Regions from separate parts of the Streptomyces noursei ATCC 11455 genome, predicted to be linked through region 2. Evidence: riboswitches for the same ligand, from Rfam matches in the RefSeq annotation. Region 2 holds a riboswitch; the other holds the start of a gene.

Region 1 (8,310 bases), 4.5 Mb from region 2:
GCAGGACCGTGGAGGCGATCTCACCGCGGATCGGGCCGCCGAGCGCGGTCTGCACGGCCTTCTTGTCGATGGCGTACTCGACGGCCTTGCGGCACTCGACGTTGTCGAACGGCGCCACCTTGGTGTTGATGGCGGTGTAGACCAGGCGCTGGCCGAGCGCGTTGTCGGTGTTGGCCTTCTGCGTGGGGTCGGTCAGCAGCTGGGCCTGGGTCTGGCCGTCCACGCCGCGTCCGGCCATGTCGACCTGGGTGTTGCCGGACTGGAGGTCCTTGTCGATGGTCGACTGGGCGACCTTGAGGTTGAGGACGATCTTGTCCGGCAGCTGCTTGCGCAGCGGGTCGTTGGCGGCGGACCACTGCGGGTTGCGGACCAGGGTGAGCTTCTTGCCCTCCTGGTAGCTCTCGAACTTGTACGAGCCGGTGGAGACCACGGACTTGGTGTAGTCCGCGCCCTTGTCCTTGGCCTGCGGGACCGGGGCGGTCTGCGGGGCGCTGACCAGCTGGTCGAACTCCGCGAACGGCTTCTTCAGATGGAAGACGATCGTCTGCGCGTCGGGCGTCTCTATGGACTTGAGCCCTTCCTTGCTCTTGTCCTTGTAGGGGCCCTTGTAGCCGCCGTCGTTGTCCACCAGGAACTGCTGGAAGTAGTTCGGGCCCAGGGAGAGGATGTCGCGGGCGAAGTTGCTGCGCTCCACCGCGTACTTGACGTCCTGGGAGGTGACGGGGTTGCCGTCCTCGAACTTGACGCCCTTGCGCAGCTTGTACGTCCAGGTCTTGCCGCCGTCGCTGGGCTTGCCCAACGACTCGGCGAGGTCCGGGACCAGCTCGTTGCCCTTGGTGCCGGGACCGGGCTTGAAGGTGGTGAGCGGACGCGCGTACAGGCGGCTGAAGTTGTAGACGAAGGCGTAGTAGGTGTTGCCCGGGTCGAAGGACTCGGGGGCGTCGCTCATCGCGTAGGTGAGGGTGCCCCCCTTCTCGTCCGAGGCGTTGACGACGCCCTTGGTGGCGGCGTTGGCCCCGGCCGAACTGCCGGAGGAGCCCTTTCCGCTGCAGCCGGCCAGCAAAAGGCCCGCACAGGTGATGGCCGCGACAGTCGCGACCGGAAGTGACCTTCGCATGATGCTCGGTGTCCCCTTCGTTCGTCGAGAAACGTCAGATCGAAACGGCTGGAAGTGAGGTGCCGGGCGGGCGGCCGGATCAGCGGCCGCGCGGGTCCAGCGCGTCCCTCAGACCGTCACCGAGCAGGTTGAACGCGAGCACGGTGACGAAGATCGCGAGACCGGGGACGATCATGTACTGGGGGTCGACCTCGTAGTACTTGACCGCCTGGGTGAGCGTGCCGCCCCAGGACGACTGGGGTGGCTGGATACCGACGCCCAGGAAGCTCAGCGCCGCCTCGAAGAGGATGTTGGAGGGGATCAGCAGCGTCGAGTAGACGATGACCGGCCCCACCAGGTTGGGCAGGAGTTCCCTGAAGAGGATGAACGGCCCGCGGGCACCCAGGCCGCGGGCGGCGGCCACGAACTCCCGCTCCCGCAGCGAGAGGGTCTGGGCCCGCACGATCCGGCCCATGTAGGGCCAGTTGAAGAAGCCGATCACGAAGATCAGCACCGAGATGTGCAGCGGCAGACCGTCCAGGCCGAAGGCGCCGCCCTGCAGCGACGCGGAGATCGCGATGGCGAAGAGCAGCAGCGGGAAGGCCAGGAAGACGTCCATCATGCGGCTGATGAACGCGTCCACCCGGCCGCGGTAGAAGCCGGCGACGACGCCGAGGACGGTGCCGATGGCCACCGACAGCAGCGTGGCGCCGAAGGCCACCAGCAGCGAGACCCAGGAGCCCTCCAGGATCCGGGAGAGCAGGTCACGGCCGAACTTGGGGTCCACGCCCAAGAGGTGGTCGGCGCTCATCCCGCCGAAGTCGCCCTTGGGAAGCGTGGTGTTGGGGTCGATCAGGTCCTGGTGCGGCTGGTTGGGGTCCAGGCCGAACAGGTGCTGCAGGGGCCGGGAGAGCGCGGCGGTCAGGATGAGCAGGATGACAACGATGGCACCCGCCATCGCGACCTTGTCGCGGCGGAAGCGCAGCCAGGCGATCTGGCCGAGCGAGCGCCCCTCGATCCGCTTGCTCTCCACGCCTTCCAGCACCGCTTCCGGCTGCGCCTGCGCAGCCGCCCCGGTGGTCTCGATCGGTGCGGTCACGGTGGATCAGAACCCCTCCCGGCCGACGGTGGCCGACCTGTGCGCGCCGCGGTGGCGGCCTGGTTTCTACCTCACTGGTGTGTCCCCCGGCCGCCATCTCCGCCAGGTCGCGCGGGAGTTGGCGCTGCGGACGTGTCGGAAGCGTGCGTGACGTCGGTGGGGGATGGCGCTCGTACAAAGGACCGAGGTCCTCGATGCCGGGAGTCTTCATCCGACTCGCGATCACTCACCAGCCCTGACGGTGAATGGATGCGTAACTGTGATGTGGTCCGCGGCTTTCCGTTATACGAACACCAGGGCGGACTCAGCGGTGCGCGAGGCGGTCGGAAGAGGCGTCAACCGCCGTGCGGAAAGGGGGAATTCAGGCCAAGAACGGCAGCGGGCGGGTGCCCGCCGCGGGCACCCGTCGGCGTCAATAGGGGCGCGGGTAGCCGTAACCGTAGGTGGGTCCGGGAACCGGCGGCTGGGCGTAGCCGTCGCGGTCGAAGAACGGACGGGCGCACGCCCGCATCCACATCCCGACCGGGTCGTACTCGTCGTTCATGGCGACCGTGGAGACCGGCAGACCGTCCGGCACGGCGCCCATCGACTGCTGGATCATCATCCGCGCGGCGTCCACCGACGGCTGCCCGGTGTCGTACAGATCCAGCCCGATCGCCAGATACGGGGCGCCGAGGGCGGGTTGCACCCAAGCCCGACGCAACGACCGCACGGGGGGCGTCCGGTGGGCGTTCTGCGCGAGCAGGGCGTAGAACTGCGGGATGTCGATGACCGGTTCGGAGATCCGCAGCGGTCCGGCGGGCAGTCGGTCGAGGCCGGCGGCGATCCGGCGCAGGTCGAGCCAGGGGATGCCGACGCCGCCGCCGGGGGCGTGCGGATTCAGCCACAGCCCCCAGCGGTCGGGGAAGAGCGAGGCGGCGATCTCGGGGCCGCTGACGAGTTCGTGGTCGCGGGTCCAGCCGGAGGCGGCGAGCTCGGCCGCGGAAGTCACGCAGGGGGCGTACCCCAGCCCGTCGACCTCCATGTTGCCGTACTGCGCGTCGGGTTGTCCGGCCCGGCCGTGCCACAGGAGCATCCAGACCTGCCCGTGCGCGAGGGCGCCCAGCAGCGCCTCGTAGGCGTCATAGCGCCCGGGCGAGACCTGTCGCAGCATCTGCTCGACCTGGTCGGCCGCCGCTCCCTGATGCGCACCGGCGCTCACGTGGTCCGTCCCTTCTCCCGGCAGGGCCCGCGCCCGCCCGTCGTTCCACCAGCTTACGAGTGGTCCCGGGTGTAGAAGGGCCGCACGCGCTCCAGCATCCAGTCGGCGACCGGGTCGCCCTGGGCGATGTCGAGCAGGACGAGCTGGACCGGCCAGGGCACCGGCACCTGGCCCAGCGCCCGCCCCAGCGCGGTCAGCACCTCGTCGCGGGCGCCGCCGTCGTGCAGCCGCTCCGGGGCGACCTCCACCTGCACCCCGACGAAGAGTGCCGGCGTGTCGCCCTCGACGCTGGCCAGCGCGCGGCGGGCGGTCAGCACGCATCCGGCCTCGGAGAACGCCAGGCCGGCGGCGGCCAGGAAGTCCACCGGCTCGTCCTGCCAGTCCGGTTCGAAGAGCCGCACCCGGGCGCCGCCGCCCTGCGGGCCGTCCAGTTCGGTCCGTCCGGCACGACACATTTCGGCCACCGCGGGCGGCGGCAGCGGGACGCCGACGGTGCCGTCCGGATTGACCGCGATGCCCAGCAGCGGCGGCAGCCCGCGGGCGAACTCCCGGGCGGGCGCGACGGTGTACGACATGTGCGGCCCGACGACCCGCAGGAACTCCTGCTCGGAGCTGAAGACCGGAACGTAGGCGGCGCCGCCGAGCTCGACGGTCGGCAGGTCCAGGCCGGCCGCGCCGAAGCCGGCGCTCTCCGGGCCGCCGCTCTCGGGCAGCGGCACCCACACCCGGCTGCGGCCCAGCACCTCGACGATCCGGCCACCGGCCTCGGGGTGCCCGACCGACGCGGCCAGCACCTCCTCCAGCTCGTTGGCCGGCCAGGCCAACTGCGGTATCCCCGCGTCCGGGACGTGCCCCGGCACCGGACCACCGTGCTGCGGGTAATTGTCCGGATAGTTCATCTCACCCACCCATTACTGGCCGCGCTGCCCGGCCCCTGACCCTGGGGGCGGGTCCATGGGCCCGCCCCGGTGGGTCAGACCCTAACGGGCCCGGGCCCCTCCGGCGGACCGGGCCCCGCCCTGATCTACCGGACGGTCCCCGAGGGCCGTTCCCCGTAGCCGGTGGCGTCCGCGGCGGGCGCACCAGCGGGGCGGACGCGGGCGGTGAACGTGACGCGCTCCAGGACCCCGGCGGCGGACCGGTCCAGCAGCACCGCGGAGCGGAAGCCCGCGGGCAGCCGGGCCTCCTCGGCGCGGGCGACCAGCCGGCGCACCGCCCGGCGGTGCCGGGCGAAGGCGTACCGCGACACCCCGCGGCCGCGCGCCCGTTGGCCGCCCAGCGCCGTCCCGGGCGGCACGTCGAGCAGCACCAGGTGCAGGCCCCGGCCGTCGCGCCGGGCCGTCCGGACGAGCCAACGGCGCACCCACGCCAGCGTCCCGCAGTCGTGCACCACCACGCTGCCGCCGGAGCGCAGCGCCCGGCGCAGGGCGCGATAGTGCGCGGCCCGGACCAGCGGGCGGTAGAGCGCGTACGGCAGGTGCCGCAGCCGGCCCCGCTCCCAACGCTCCCGGCTGTCCTGGGAGTCGATGCGGTACACCGGGTCACCGCGGCCGTCGAGCGTCGGCAGCACCCGCTGCATCAGGGTGCTCTTGCCGCTGCCGGGCAGGCCGGAGACCACGATCAGATCGCCGGGTGCGAAGCGGAGCGCGGTGCGGGGGGCGCGGGCGCCGTCGCGGAGGTCGGTGATCCGGACCCGGTCGGGGCGGGCGGTGGGGCGCGGGCGGCGCGCCGCCCGGGGCCCGGCAGGCGCGGGCTCGGGCGCGGGCCCGGGTGCCGTCCCCGCCGTCGTCGCGTATGCCGCTTCGCTGTGCACCGTGATCGCCCCTCCCCGTCGGCTCAGGCCGGGTTCGGGACCCGACCTGCCCGCAGAGTGTCAAGAAAAGGTAATGGGCAGCAAGGCGACGGCGTCCGGCGCCACCGGATCCGGCGGTCCGCGGGCGGGTCCCGGATCCGGGCCGCGGTGCGGGTGGGCGGGGACGGGATGCCGGCCGGGGCTCCTGTATCCGGCGATCCCGTGTAATGATGTGGCCGCCACGGGCACACCGGAAGGTCACTCGTGCAACAGCCAGCCCAACTCCATACCGGCCGCTTGAATCCGCGCGGGAGAGTCCCCGGCCGCCACGGCGGGGCGCCGAAGGAGCAAGTCCTCCCTTGAATCTCTCAGGCCCCTATACCGCGCGGGCGAGGCAGATCTGAAAAGCGAGCCACTGCCTGGCTGAAGGGGCGGCTCCACCCAAGGTGCAAACCGGGCCCGTTCGTGGGCTCCCGGTGAACCTCTCAGGTTCCGATGACAGATGGGGAGACCGTCTTGTCACCCATGCCTGGGAGCCCGGAACGATGACTGAAGCCCCCCGCCGTACCGCGCTGGATGCCACGCACCGCGCGCTCGGCGCGACCATGACCGACTTCGCCGGCTGGGACATGCCGCTGCGCTACAGCAGCGAACGCGAGGAGCATGTCGCGGTCCGCACCCGTGCCGGCCTGTTCGACCTCTCCCACATGGGCGAGATCACCGTCACCGGTCCGCAGGCCGGCGCGCTGCTGGACCACGCGCTGGTCGGCAACATCGGCGCCCTGAAGGTCGGGCGGGCCCGCTACACGATGATCTGCGCCGCCGACGGCGGCATCCTCGACGACCTGATCGTCTACCGCCTCGACGAGCGGGAGTTCATGGTCGTCGCCAACGCCTCCAACGCCCAGGTGGTGCTGGACGCGCTGGCCGCGCGGCAGGCGGGCTTCGACGCCGCGGTCCGCGACGACCGGGACGCCTATGCGCTGGTCGCGGTGCAGGGCCCGGAGTCCCCCGGCATCCTCAAGAAGCTCACCGACGCCGACCTGGACGGGCTGAAGTACTACGCCGGCCTGCCCGGCACGGTCGCCGGCGTGCAGGCGCTGATCGCCCGGACCGGGTACACCGGCGAGGACGGCTTCGAGCTGTTCGTCCGGCCGGCCGACGCGGTCGCGGTGTGGGAGGCGCTGACCGAGGCGGGCCGGGACGTCGGACTGGTCCCGTGCGGACTGTCCTGCCGCGACACCCTGCGCCTGGAGGCGGGTATGCCGCTGTACGGGCACGAGCTGACGACCGCGCTCACCCCCTTCGACGCGGGCCTGGGCCGGGTCGTGAAGTTCGAGAAGGAGGGCGACTTCGTCGGGCGCGCGGCGCTTGAAGGGGCCGCGGAGCGCGCCGAGCAGAACCCGCCGCGCAAGCTGGTGGGTCTGGTCGCCGAGGGGCGCCGGGTGCCGCGCGCCGGCTACCCGGTCGTCGCCGCCGACGGCACGGTGATCGGCGAGGTCACCTCGGGGGCGCCCTCCCCGACCCTCGGCAAGCCGATCGCCATGGCGTACGTCGACGCCGAGTACGCCGCGCCGGGCGCGGAGGGCGTCCGGGTGGACATCCGCGGCACGCACGAGCCGTACGAGGTCGTCGCGCTGCCCTTCTACAAGCGGCAGAAGTAGCCGACGGCGCCGGCGAGTCCGCGGTGCCCGTCGCGGACCTGCGCCGTTGCGTCCGGCACGACGTGTCTCACTGGGCAAGACCCCATTCACGATCACACCCCCGCGTACAGGAGAATCGAGCCATGGACAACCCCCAGCAGCTGCGCTACAGCAAGGAGCACGAGTGGCTGTCGGACGCCGAGGGCGGCGTCTCGACGGTCGGCATCACCGAGCACGCGGCGAACGCGCTCGGCGACGTCGTCTTCGTGCAGCTCCCCGAGGTCGGGGCCACCGTCACCGCGGGCGAGTCCTGCGGCGAGCTGGAGTCGACCAAGTCGGTCAGCGACCTCTACTCGCCGGTGGACGGCGAGATCACCGAGGTCAACGAGGACGTCGTCGCCGACCCCTCGCTGGTGAACTCCGCCCCGTTCGAGGGCGGTTGGCTGTTCAAGGTCAAGATCAGCGGCGAGCCGGAGGACCTGCTCACGGCCGACGAGTACACCGCCTTCGCCGCCGGCTGACCCTCCCGCCACCGCACGGGCGGGGCCGCGGCGCCCCGCCCGCTCCCCCTCTCTCCAGGAAGTCCCATGTCGCTTCTGAACAGCTCCCTGCACGAGCTCGACCCCGACGTCGCCGCCGCCGTCGACGCCGAGCTGCACCGTCAGCAGTCCACCCTCGAAATGATCGCGTCGGAGAACTTCGCCCCGGTCGCCGTCATGGAGGCCCAGGGCTCGGTCCTGACCAACAAGTACGCCGAGGGCTACCCGGGCCGCCGCTACTACGGCGGCTGTGAGCACGTCGACGTCGTCGAGCAGATCGCCATCGACCGGATCAAGGCGCTCTTCGGCGCCGAGGCCGCCAACGTCCAGCCGCACTCCGGCGCGCAGGCCAACGCCGCCGCGATGTTCGCGCTGATCAAGCCGGGCGACACCATCCTGGGTCTGAACCTCGCCCACGGTGGGCACCTGACCCACGGCATGAAGATCAACTTCTCCGGCAAGCTCTACAACGTGGTGCCCTACCACGTCGACGAGAAGACCAACCTGGTCGACATGGAGGAGGTCGAGCGCCTCGCCAAGGAGCACCGCCCCAAGCTGATCGTCGCCGGCTGGTCCGCCTACCCGCGCCAGCTCGACTTCGCCGCCTTCCGCCGGATCGCGGACGAGGTCGGCGCGTACCTGATGGTCGACATGGCGCACTTCGCCGGCCTGGTGGCCGCGGGGCTGCACCCCTCCCCCGTGCCGCACGCCCACGTCGTGACCACGACCACGCACAAGACGCTGGGCGGCCCCCGCGGCGGTGTGATCCTCTCCACCGCCGAGCTGGCCAAGAAGATCAACTCCGCGGTCTTCCCGGGGCAGCAGGGCGGTCCGCTGGAGCACGTGATCGCCGCCAAGGCGGTGTCCTTCAAGGTCGCCGCGTCGGAGGAGTTCAAGGAGCGCCAGCAGCGGACCCTGGAGGGCGCCAGGATCCTGGCCG
Region 2 (8,310 bases):
CTTCTCCAACGCTGCCGCGATCCGTCGGCACGTCTTCCGGGCGTGAGGCCGATGGCAACGGACGAGACCCCGGAGCCGGAGCGCACGCCGGACGGGCGGCCGGCGCCCGGCCCGGCGCAGGAGGGCCGTGCGGACAGTCCCGCCGGGCGGCAGCCGATGCCGCCGGAGAGTCCCCGCCGTCCAGTGCGGGCGGACGGGCACACCGCCGGAGCGGAATCGGAACCCCGGAAGAACGAAGCCGGACAGAAGGGGGCCGAACCGGCAGTTGGTGCGGGTGTGGACGCGGCACCGGACGAGGAAGCCGCCGCGCCTCCGCTGACCGGCAGGCAGCGGCTCCGCGCCGGTCTGTGGCCGCCGCGGGTGTCCCGGGCTCAACTGATCGTCGCGTTGCTCCTGTTCATTCTCGGCCTCGGCCTCGCGATTCAGGTACGTTCCACCAGTGACAGCAGTGCGCTGCGGGGTGCGCGCCAAGAGGACTTGGTGCGCATTCTGGACGAACTGGACAACCGCTCCCAGCGGTTGACGGATGAGCAGCGGCGCCTGGAGGGACAGAAGACCGAGCTGGAGAACAGCTCGGACCAAGCCGAGGAGGCTCGCAAGCAGACCGTGGAGAAGGAACAGCAGCTGGGTGTGCTGGCCGGGACCGTCGCGGCGCAAGGCCCCGGCATCAACCTGACCATCGACGATCCCCACCACTCCGTGGAGGCGGACAAACTGCTGGACACCATCCAGGAACTGCGGGCGGCTGGAGCCGAGGCCATCCAGGTAAACAGCGTTCGCGTCGTCGCGAACACCTCTCTTTCGGACCTCCGGGGCGGGGTGGAGGTCGACGGCAAGAACGTCACGCCGCCGTACCGCTTCAAGGTCATCGGGAAGCCGGAGGACCTGGAGCCGGCGCTCAACATCCCTGGCGGAGTGGTCCAGACACTGGAAAAGGAGCAGGCCAAGGTGTCTGTGACCCGTGAACAGAAGATCATTGTGGACGCCTTGCGGGAGGCGAAGCGGCCTGACTACGCTCGGTTGTCATCCCAGTGAGGCGTCTGCGTATGGTGATGGCCCGGCGAGGGCATGAGGTAGCGGGGGGTCGACGCACCGTGCGTGTGGTGTGTGGTGGAAACTGTCTGAAGGCCACGGACGTTCACAGGATGTCCGGATCGGCCGGTGTGTGCATCGAGGGTTCGTCCTGCCCCACGGGCGGGTCTGTGTCGTACAAGGGGAATCGCCCGTGAAGTTGTTTGGAAAGCTGTTCGGCAAGAGCGCGCGTCAGGAAGGCGACGGCGGCTCCGCGCGGCACCGCGCTCCGCGCCGCCAGGAGGAGGGCTCCGGGTCCGAGAGTCGTCCGCTCTTCCGTGACGAGGTCGGCGGTCCGTCCGGGGGGCATGGCGCGGGTTCTGTTGACCCCTCCGGTGCCGGCCGCATAGGTTCCCAGGAACCATCAGCCGCACACACGGGTGGAGGGTCGACCTTGCCGGTTTGTACGAGGTGTGGGCACCGGAACGCCGAGGCGAGCCGGTTCTGCTCCAACTGCGGCGCGCCGCTGCGCCCGGGGGCCCAGCCCGAGCGGGCCTCCGAGACGACGTCGACGATCTCCATCTCGGGGCTCGAGGCATACGACGCGGAGGCCACCGGGCAGAACCTGTCCCCGGCTCTCTCGCCGGAGGCCCAGGCCGCCGTCGACGCCCTGCCGATGGGCTCGGCCCTGCTGGTCGTCCGCCGGGGCCCGAACGCCGGCAGCCGCTTCCTCCTGGACGGTGAGCTGACGACTGCGGGTCGGCACCCGCAGGGCGACATCTTCCTCGACGACGTGACGGTCTCCCGCAGCCACGTGGAGTTCCGCCGCGGTTCGGACGGCCGTTTCACCGTCACCGACGTCGGCAGCCTCAACGGCACCTACGTCAACCGCGAGCCGATCGACTCCGCGGTGCTCTCCAACGGCGACGAGGTCCAGATCGGCAAGTACCGTCTGGTCTTCTACGCGAGCCAGCGAGGCGTCGGTATCTGACCGCCAGGGAAGGCATATGCGCCACACACCGACAGGCGGTGCCGGCTCGTCCGGCACCGCCTCCTCGGACCGCAAATCGATGAGCATCGGCACGGTGCTCAACGTCTTGCGCGAGGAGTTCCCCGAGGTCACCATCTCCAAGATCCGGTTCCTGGAGGCCGAAGGGCTGGTCGAGCCGCAGCGCACGCCTTCCGGGTACCGCAAATTCACCGCGGCGGACGTCGAGCGTCTGGCGAGCGTGCTGCGGATGCAGCGGGACCACTACCTCCCCTTGAAGGTCATCAAGGAGCACCTCGACGCCCTGGAGCGGGGCGAGCAGGTGCAGCTGCCCGCTCCGACGGCGCCGCGGGACCTCGTCGAGGGCGTCTCCGATCCCGACGAGGAGCGCCCGACGGCCGCCCGGATCGGCCGGGCCGAGCTGCTGGCCGCCACCGAGGTCGACGAGGCAGCGCTCGCCGACTGGGAGTCGTACGGACTCATCGTCCCCCATGAGGACGGGGGATACGACATCGAAGCGGTCACCGTCGCCAAACTCGTGGCGGACCTCGGTCGATTCGGTCTGGAGCCGCGGCACCTGCGGGCCGTGAAGGCGGCCGCAGAGCGCGAGGCGGGGTTGGTCGAGCAGGTCGTGGCACCCCTTCGGCGGCACCGGAACCCGCAGACCCGGGCTCATGCCGAGGCCACCGCCAGGGAGCTGGCCACGCTGTCGGCGCGGCTGCACGCGGCGCTGTTGCAGAGCGCCCTGCGCATCCGTCTGCCGTGAGCAAACGAGTGCCCGACTACCCAAACCGGCCGGGCACGGCCTAGGGTTGCTGTGTGAACGAGCTCGACGTCGTGGGTGTCCGGGTGGAGATGCCTTCCAGCCAACCGATCGTGCTGCTGCGGGAGGTGGGAGGCGACCGTTACCTGCCCATCTGGATCGGGCCGGGAGAAGCCACCGCCATCGCGTTCGCCCAGCAGGGCATGGTCCCCGCCAGGCCGCTGACGCATGACCTCTTCAAGGACGTGCTCGAAGCCGTGGGGCAAGAGCTGACGCAGGTCCGGATCACGGATCTGCGCGAAGGGGTCTTCTACGCCGAACTGGTCTTCGCCAGTGGTGTCGAGGTCAGTGCGCGGCCGTCGGACGCCATAGCGCTGGCGCTGCGCACCGGGACCCCGATCTTCGGTACCGATGGTGTGCTGGACGACGCGGGCATCGCCATCCCCGACGAGCAGGAGGACGAGGTGGAGAAGTTCCGCGAGTTCCTCGACCAGATCTCGCCGGAGGACTTCGGCACCAACCAGTGATCGGCCAAGCGAACCACCTGTTTCCGGCCAACCTGTAATCCCTTCCCCGCGACAAGTCACGAGAAACCACTCGTAGGGTGATTATCACTCGGCGTGGCGAGCGCGGCGATCGTTGACGCACCCCGAGTGACTGCATACCGTCGATAAGGCAGGTCCCGTCCGGGACGTGGAGGACGGAGGGCGGCGTGGCAATCACCGGCGACGGTACGGCGGCGGAAGGGGCATTGCCGCTCCACAGGGGCGCGGCGGCGAACCGTGGCCCGGTACAGGCCGCTGCGATGTCGGGGGCCCGCGAGGCGGAGAACATCGGCTACCGCGGACCGACCGCGTGTGCGGCGGCGGGCATCACCTACCGACAGCTGGACTATTGGGCGCGCACGGGCCTGGTGGAGCCCAGCATCCGGCCGGCCTACGGGTCCGGGACCCAGCGGCTCTACAGCTTCCGGGACGTCGTCGTCCTGAAGATCGTCAAGCGGCTGCTGGACACCGGGGTGTCGCTGCAGAACATCCGCACCGCCGTCCAGCACCTGCGGGCGCGCGGGCTGGACGACCTGACGCGGATGACGCTGATGAGCGACGGGGCGACGGTCTACGAGTGCACCTCGCCCGACCAGGTCGTGGATCTGCTCCAGGGCGGCCAGGGGGTCTTCGGGATCGCCGTGGGCGTGGTGTGGCGGGACGTGGAGGGCACACTGTCGCAGCTCCACGGTGAGCGGGTGGACACCGGCGAGACGCTGATCGGGAAGAACCCGCACGACGAGTTGGCGCGGCGGCGGAATCGGGCCGGCTGACGGACGACCGGCGACCGGCGGGCCTTGCCGGCCCGGGATCGGGTCGATTGTCAGTGGTGTGCGGCAGCATCAGTGGTGTGAGACGTGCGCCGACGATCCTGCATCTGGACATGGATGCGTTCTATGCGGCCGCCGAGCAGGCGGCCAAGCCGAGCCTGCGGGGAAAGCCCGTGGTCGTCGGCGGGATCGGGCCGCGCGGCGTGGTCGCCACGGCCTCGTACGAGGCGCGGGTCTTCGGGGTGCGCTCGGCGATGCCGACGGGGCAGGCGCGTCGGCTGTGTCCCAACGCCGCCTATCTCAGTCCGCGGTTCACGCTGTACCGCCAAGTGAGTGACACGGTCATGGAGCTGCTGCGGGCGCTCTCGCCGCTCGTCGAGCCGCTGAGCCTGGACGAAGCCTTCGTGGACCTGGAGGCGGGCGGGGTGCCGGCGGAGACGGCCGCGGTGCGGGCGGTGGGGGAGCAGCTGCGGCGCGACATCCGGGCGGCCACGGGGCTGACCGGTTCGGTGGGGCTGGCCGGCGCCAAGATGCTCGCCAAGATCGCGTCCGAGGCGGCGAAACCGGACGGCCTGGTGGTGATCGAGCCCGGCACCGAGCGGGAGCTGCTCGGGCCGATGCCGGTGCGGACGCTGCCCGGGGTCGGGCCGGCGACGGCCGAGACGCTGCGCCGGGCCGGGATCCACACCGTCGCGGAGACCGCGGAGGCCGGCGAGGCGGAGCTGGTGCGGCTGCTGGGCAAGGCGCACGGCACCGGGCTGTACGCGATGGCGCTGGGGCAGGACGACCGGCCGGTGGTGGCCGAGCGGGACGCGAAGTCGGTGTCGGTGGAGGACACCTTCGAGGTCGATCTGACCGACCGGACGCGGGTGCGGAACGAGGTGCTGAGGCTGGCCGACCGGTGCGTGGGGCGGCTGCGGGCGGCCGGGCGGTCCGGGCGCACGGTGGTGATCAAGGTCCGGAACTACGACTTCTCGACGCTGACCCGGTCCGAGACGCTGCGCGGGCCCACCGACGACCCGGCCGTCGTCCGGGAGGCCGCGGTGCGGCTGCTGGAGACGGTGGACACCACGGGCGGGGTGCGGCTGCTGGGCGTGGGGGTGACCGGGCTGGCCGACTTCACGCAGGAGGACCTCTTCGCCCAGCTGGCCACGGAGCGGGAGGCCGAGGAGCAGGCGGCGGGCGGGGCCGCGGAGCCGGCCGAGGAGGCGGCGGGCGAGCCGGAGGCCGGCGTGGAGCTGCCGCGGCGCTGGTATCCGGGGCTGGACGTGGTCCACGAGGAGTTCGGCGCCGGGTGGGTGCAGGGCAGTGGCCTGGGGAGGGTGACCGTACGGTTCGAGACGCCATGGTCCGCACCGGGGCGGGTGCGGACCTTCACCGTCGACGATCCGGCGCTGCGGCCGGGCGAGCCCCTGCCGCTGATCGGCGGGCCGGATCAGTCGTCCGCGCCGGCGATCCGCCCGAAGTCGGTGTCGCCGGCGGGCGAGGCGGAGTCGGAGGCCGGTGAGGAGATATCCAGGCGGTAGTGGTGGTAGAGCTGGAGCTCCTGCTCGGGGGAGAGGTGCCGGCCGACGCCGAAGTCCGGGGCGTCCTTGATCAGCTTCCGGTCGTAGGGGATGTGCAGGCTGTCGCCGACCATCTTGCTCGGTTCCAAGGGGACGAACGCATCCCGGCTGAACAGGCCGGTGCGGACGGCCGCCCACTCCGGTTCGCCCGTCGCGTCGTCGAGGTACACCTCGTCGACGGTCCCTATTTTCGCGCCGTTCCGGTCGAACGCTTTGCGGCCGATGAGGCTCCGGGGATCGATATCGGTTTGCACGGTCCCTCCACGTGGTCGCAACTGCCTTGTGACCACTACGAAACGGCACATTTCATGCCCCGGCCACTCGAAGGATCGTTTCGGCGGTGCGCTGGTAGGCTGGCGATTGGCCGTCGACCCCATGCGGGAGAGTCCTTTGTCGTTCGCGACCAGGGCGCCGAAGGAGCAAATCCTCCCCGGAATCTCTCAGGCACACGTACCGCATGGACGAGGTCACTCTGGAAAGCAGGGCGGGCCACGGACAGGCACCATGCCGGAACCCCTCCTCACCGACGGTGAAAGCCGGACCGCAGCCCGCGGACCGGTGAAGCTCTCAGGTTGAGATGACAGAGGGGGAGGCCGTCCGGGCACCAGCGCCGTGGTGCCCCTCGTAGGTCGTACTGACCAGGAGGCCCCCGCAGATGAACACCCACCGCATCTCCCTGACCGAGCTGGAGCGGGGCATCCCGTTCGAGCAGCGGCACGTCGGCCCCGACCACGAGGCGCAGGCGAAGATGCTCGCGCAGGTCGGCTTCGGATCGCTGGACGAACTCACGGCCACCGCCGTGCCCGACGTGATCAAGAGCACCGAGGCACTCGGTCTGCCGGAGGGCCGCACCGAGGCCGAGGTCCTGGCCGAGCTGCGCGCGCTCGCCGACCGCAACCAGGTGCTGTCGCCCATGATCGGGCTCGGCTACTACGGCACCTTCACGCCGCCGGTGATCCTGCGCAACGTCATGGAGAACCCCTCCTGGTACACGGCCTACACGCCCTACCAGCCGGAGATCTCGCAGGGTCGCCTGGAGGCCCTGCTGAACTTCCAGACCGTCGTCGCCGACCTGACCGGACTGCCCACCTCCGGTGCGTCGCTGCTGGACGAGGGCACCGCCGCCGCCGAGGCGATGGCGCTCTCCCGCCGGGTCGGCAAGGTCAAGCAGGGCGTCTTCCTGGTCGACGCCGACTGTCTGCCGCAGACCGTCGCCGTGATCCGGGCCCGGGCTGAACCGACCGGTGTGGAGGTCGTGGTCGCCGACCTGTCCGACGGCATCCCCGAGGAGATCGCCGAGCGCGGCGTCTTCGGTGTGCTGCTCCAGTACCCGGGCGCGTCCGGCGCGGTGCGCGACCCGCGCGCGGTGATCGAGCGGGCGCACGAGCTGGGCGCGATCGTCACCGTCGCCGCCGACCTGCTCGCGCTGACGCTGCTCACCCCGCCCGGTGAGCTCGGCGCGGACATCGCGGTCGGCACCAGCCAGCGCTTCGGCGTCCCGATGGGCTTCGGAGGCCCGCACGCCGGCTACATGGCCGTCCGCGAGCAGTACGCCCGCAGCCTGCCCGGCCGTCTGGTGGGCGTCTCCGTCGACGCCGACGGCAACAAGGCATACCGCCTGGCGCTGCAGACCCGCGAGCAGCACATCCGCCGCGAGAAGGCCACCAGCAACATCTGCACCGCGCAGGTGCTGCTCGCCGTCATGGCCGGGATGTACGCCGTCTACCACGGCCCCGACGGGCTGCGGACCATCGCCCGGCGCACCCACCGCTACGCCACGATCCTCGCCGCGGGCCTGCGGGCCGGCGGGGTCGAGCTCGTCCACGACGTCTACTTCGACACCCTGACCGCACGGGTGCCCGGCCGGGCCGCCGAGGTCGTCGCCGCCGCCCGCGAGGCCGGCATCAACCTCCGCGAGGTCGACGCCGACCTGGTCGGCATCGCCTGCGACGAGACCACCGGGCGCGCCCAGCTCACCGGCGTCTGGGGCGCGTTCGGCATCCAGGGCGACATCGAAGCGCTGGACGCGACCGTCGAGGAGAGCCTGCCGCAGTCCCTGCTGCGCACCGACGACTACCTCGGCCACCCGGTCTTCCACCAGCACCGCTCCGAGACCGCGATGCTGCGCTACCTGCGCACCCTCGCCGACAAGGACTACGCGCTGGACCGGGGCATGATCCCGCTCGGCTCCTGCACGATGAAGCTGAACGCCACCACCGAGATGGAGCCGGTCACCTGGCCCGAGTTCGGTCAGCTGCACCCCTTCGCCCCCGCAGACCAGGCCCAGGGCTACCTCACGCTCATCCAGGAACTGGAGGAGCAGCTGGCCGCGGTCACCGGCTACGACAAGGTGTCCATCCAGCCCAACGCCGGCTCCCAGGGCGAGCTGGCCGGTCTGCTCGCGGTCCGCGCCTACCACCGCGCCAACGGGGACGAGCAGCGCACCGTCTGCCTGATCCCGTCGTCGGCGCACGGCACCAACGCCGCCAGCGCCGTGATGGCCGGCATGAAGGTCGTCGTCGTCAAGACCGGTGCGGACGGCGAGGTCGACATCGACGACCTGCACGCCAAGATCGAGAAGCACCGGGACGAACTGGCCGTCCTGATGGTCACCTACCCGTCCACCCACGGCGTGTTCGAGGAGCACATCACCCAGATCTGCGCGACG

What was found. Region 2 has a riboswitch for glycine ahead of gcvP (aminomethyl-transferring glycine dehydrogenase). Riboswitches for the same ligand answer to the same signal wherever they lie in the genome.
Region 1: linked by a shared signal. The riboswitch ahead of gcvT (glycine cleavage system aminomethyltransferase GcvT) and the one ahead of gcvP (aminomethyl-transferring glycine dehydrogenase) in region 2 are both predicted to bind glycine.

Annotation. Positions count from the first base shown of each region.
Region 1 covers NZ_CP011533.1:3,281,088-3,289,397, forward strand. The annotation lists gene SNOUR_RS13560 (ABC transporter substrate-binding protein) at 1-1,117, opposite strand, end outside; gene SNOUR_RS13565 (ABC transporter permease) at 1,197-2,195, opposite strand; gene SNOUR_RS13570 (enhanced serine sensitivity protein SseB C-terminal domain-containing protein) at 2,608-3,396, opposite strand; gene SNOUR_RS13575 (enhanced serine sensitivity protein SseB) at 3,450-4,295, opposite strand; gene SNOUR_RS13580 (AAA family ATPase) at 4,421-5,209, opposite strand; glycine riboswitch at 5,487-5,582, shown strand; glycine riboswitch at 5,583-5,700, shown strand; gene gcvT (glycine cleavage system aminomethyltransferase GcvT) at 5,734-6,852, shown strand; gene gcvH (glycine cleavage system protein GcvH) at 6,975-7,352, shown strand; gene glyA (serine hydroxymethyltransferase) at 7,419-8,310, shown strand, end outside.
Region 2 covers NZ_CP011533.1:7,758,963-7,767,272, forward strand. The annotation lists gene SNOUR_RS33070 (small basic family protein) at 1-46, shown strand, start outside; gene SNOUR_RS33075 (DUF881 domain-containing protein) at 52-1,035, shown strand; gene SNOUR_RS43515 (FHA domain-containing protein) at 1,154-2,002, shown strand; gene ftsR (transcriptional regulator FtsR) at 2,019-2,765, shown strand; gene SNOUR_RS33095 (bifunctional nuclease family protein) at 2,819-3,289, shown strand; gene SNOUR_RS33100 (MerR family transcriptional regulator) at 3,475-4,080, shown strand; gene SNOUR_RS33105 (DNA polymerase IV) at 4,158-5,603, shown strand; gene SNOUR_RS33110 (PRC-barrel domain-containing protein) at 5,513-5,947, opposite strand; glycine riboswitch at 6,011-6,108, shown strand; gene gcvP (aminomethyl-transferring glycine dehydrogenase) at 6,298-8,310, shown strand, end outside.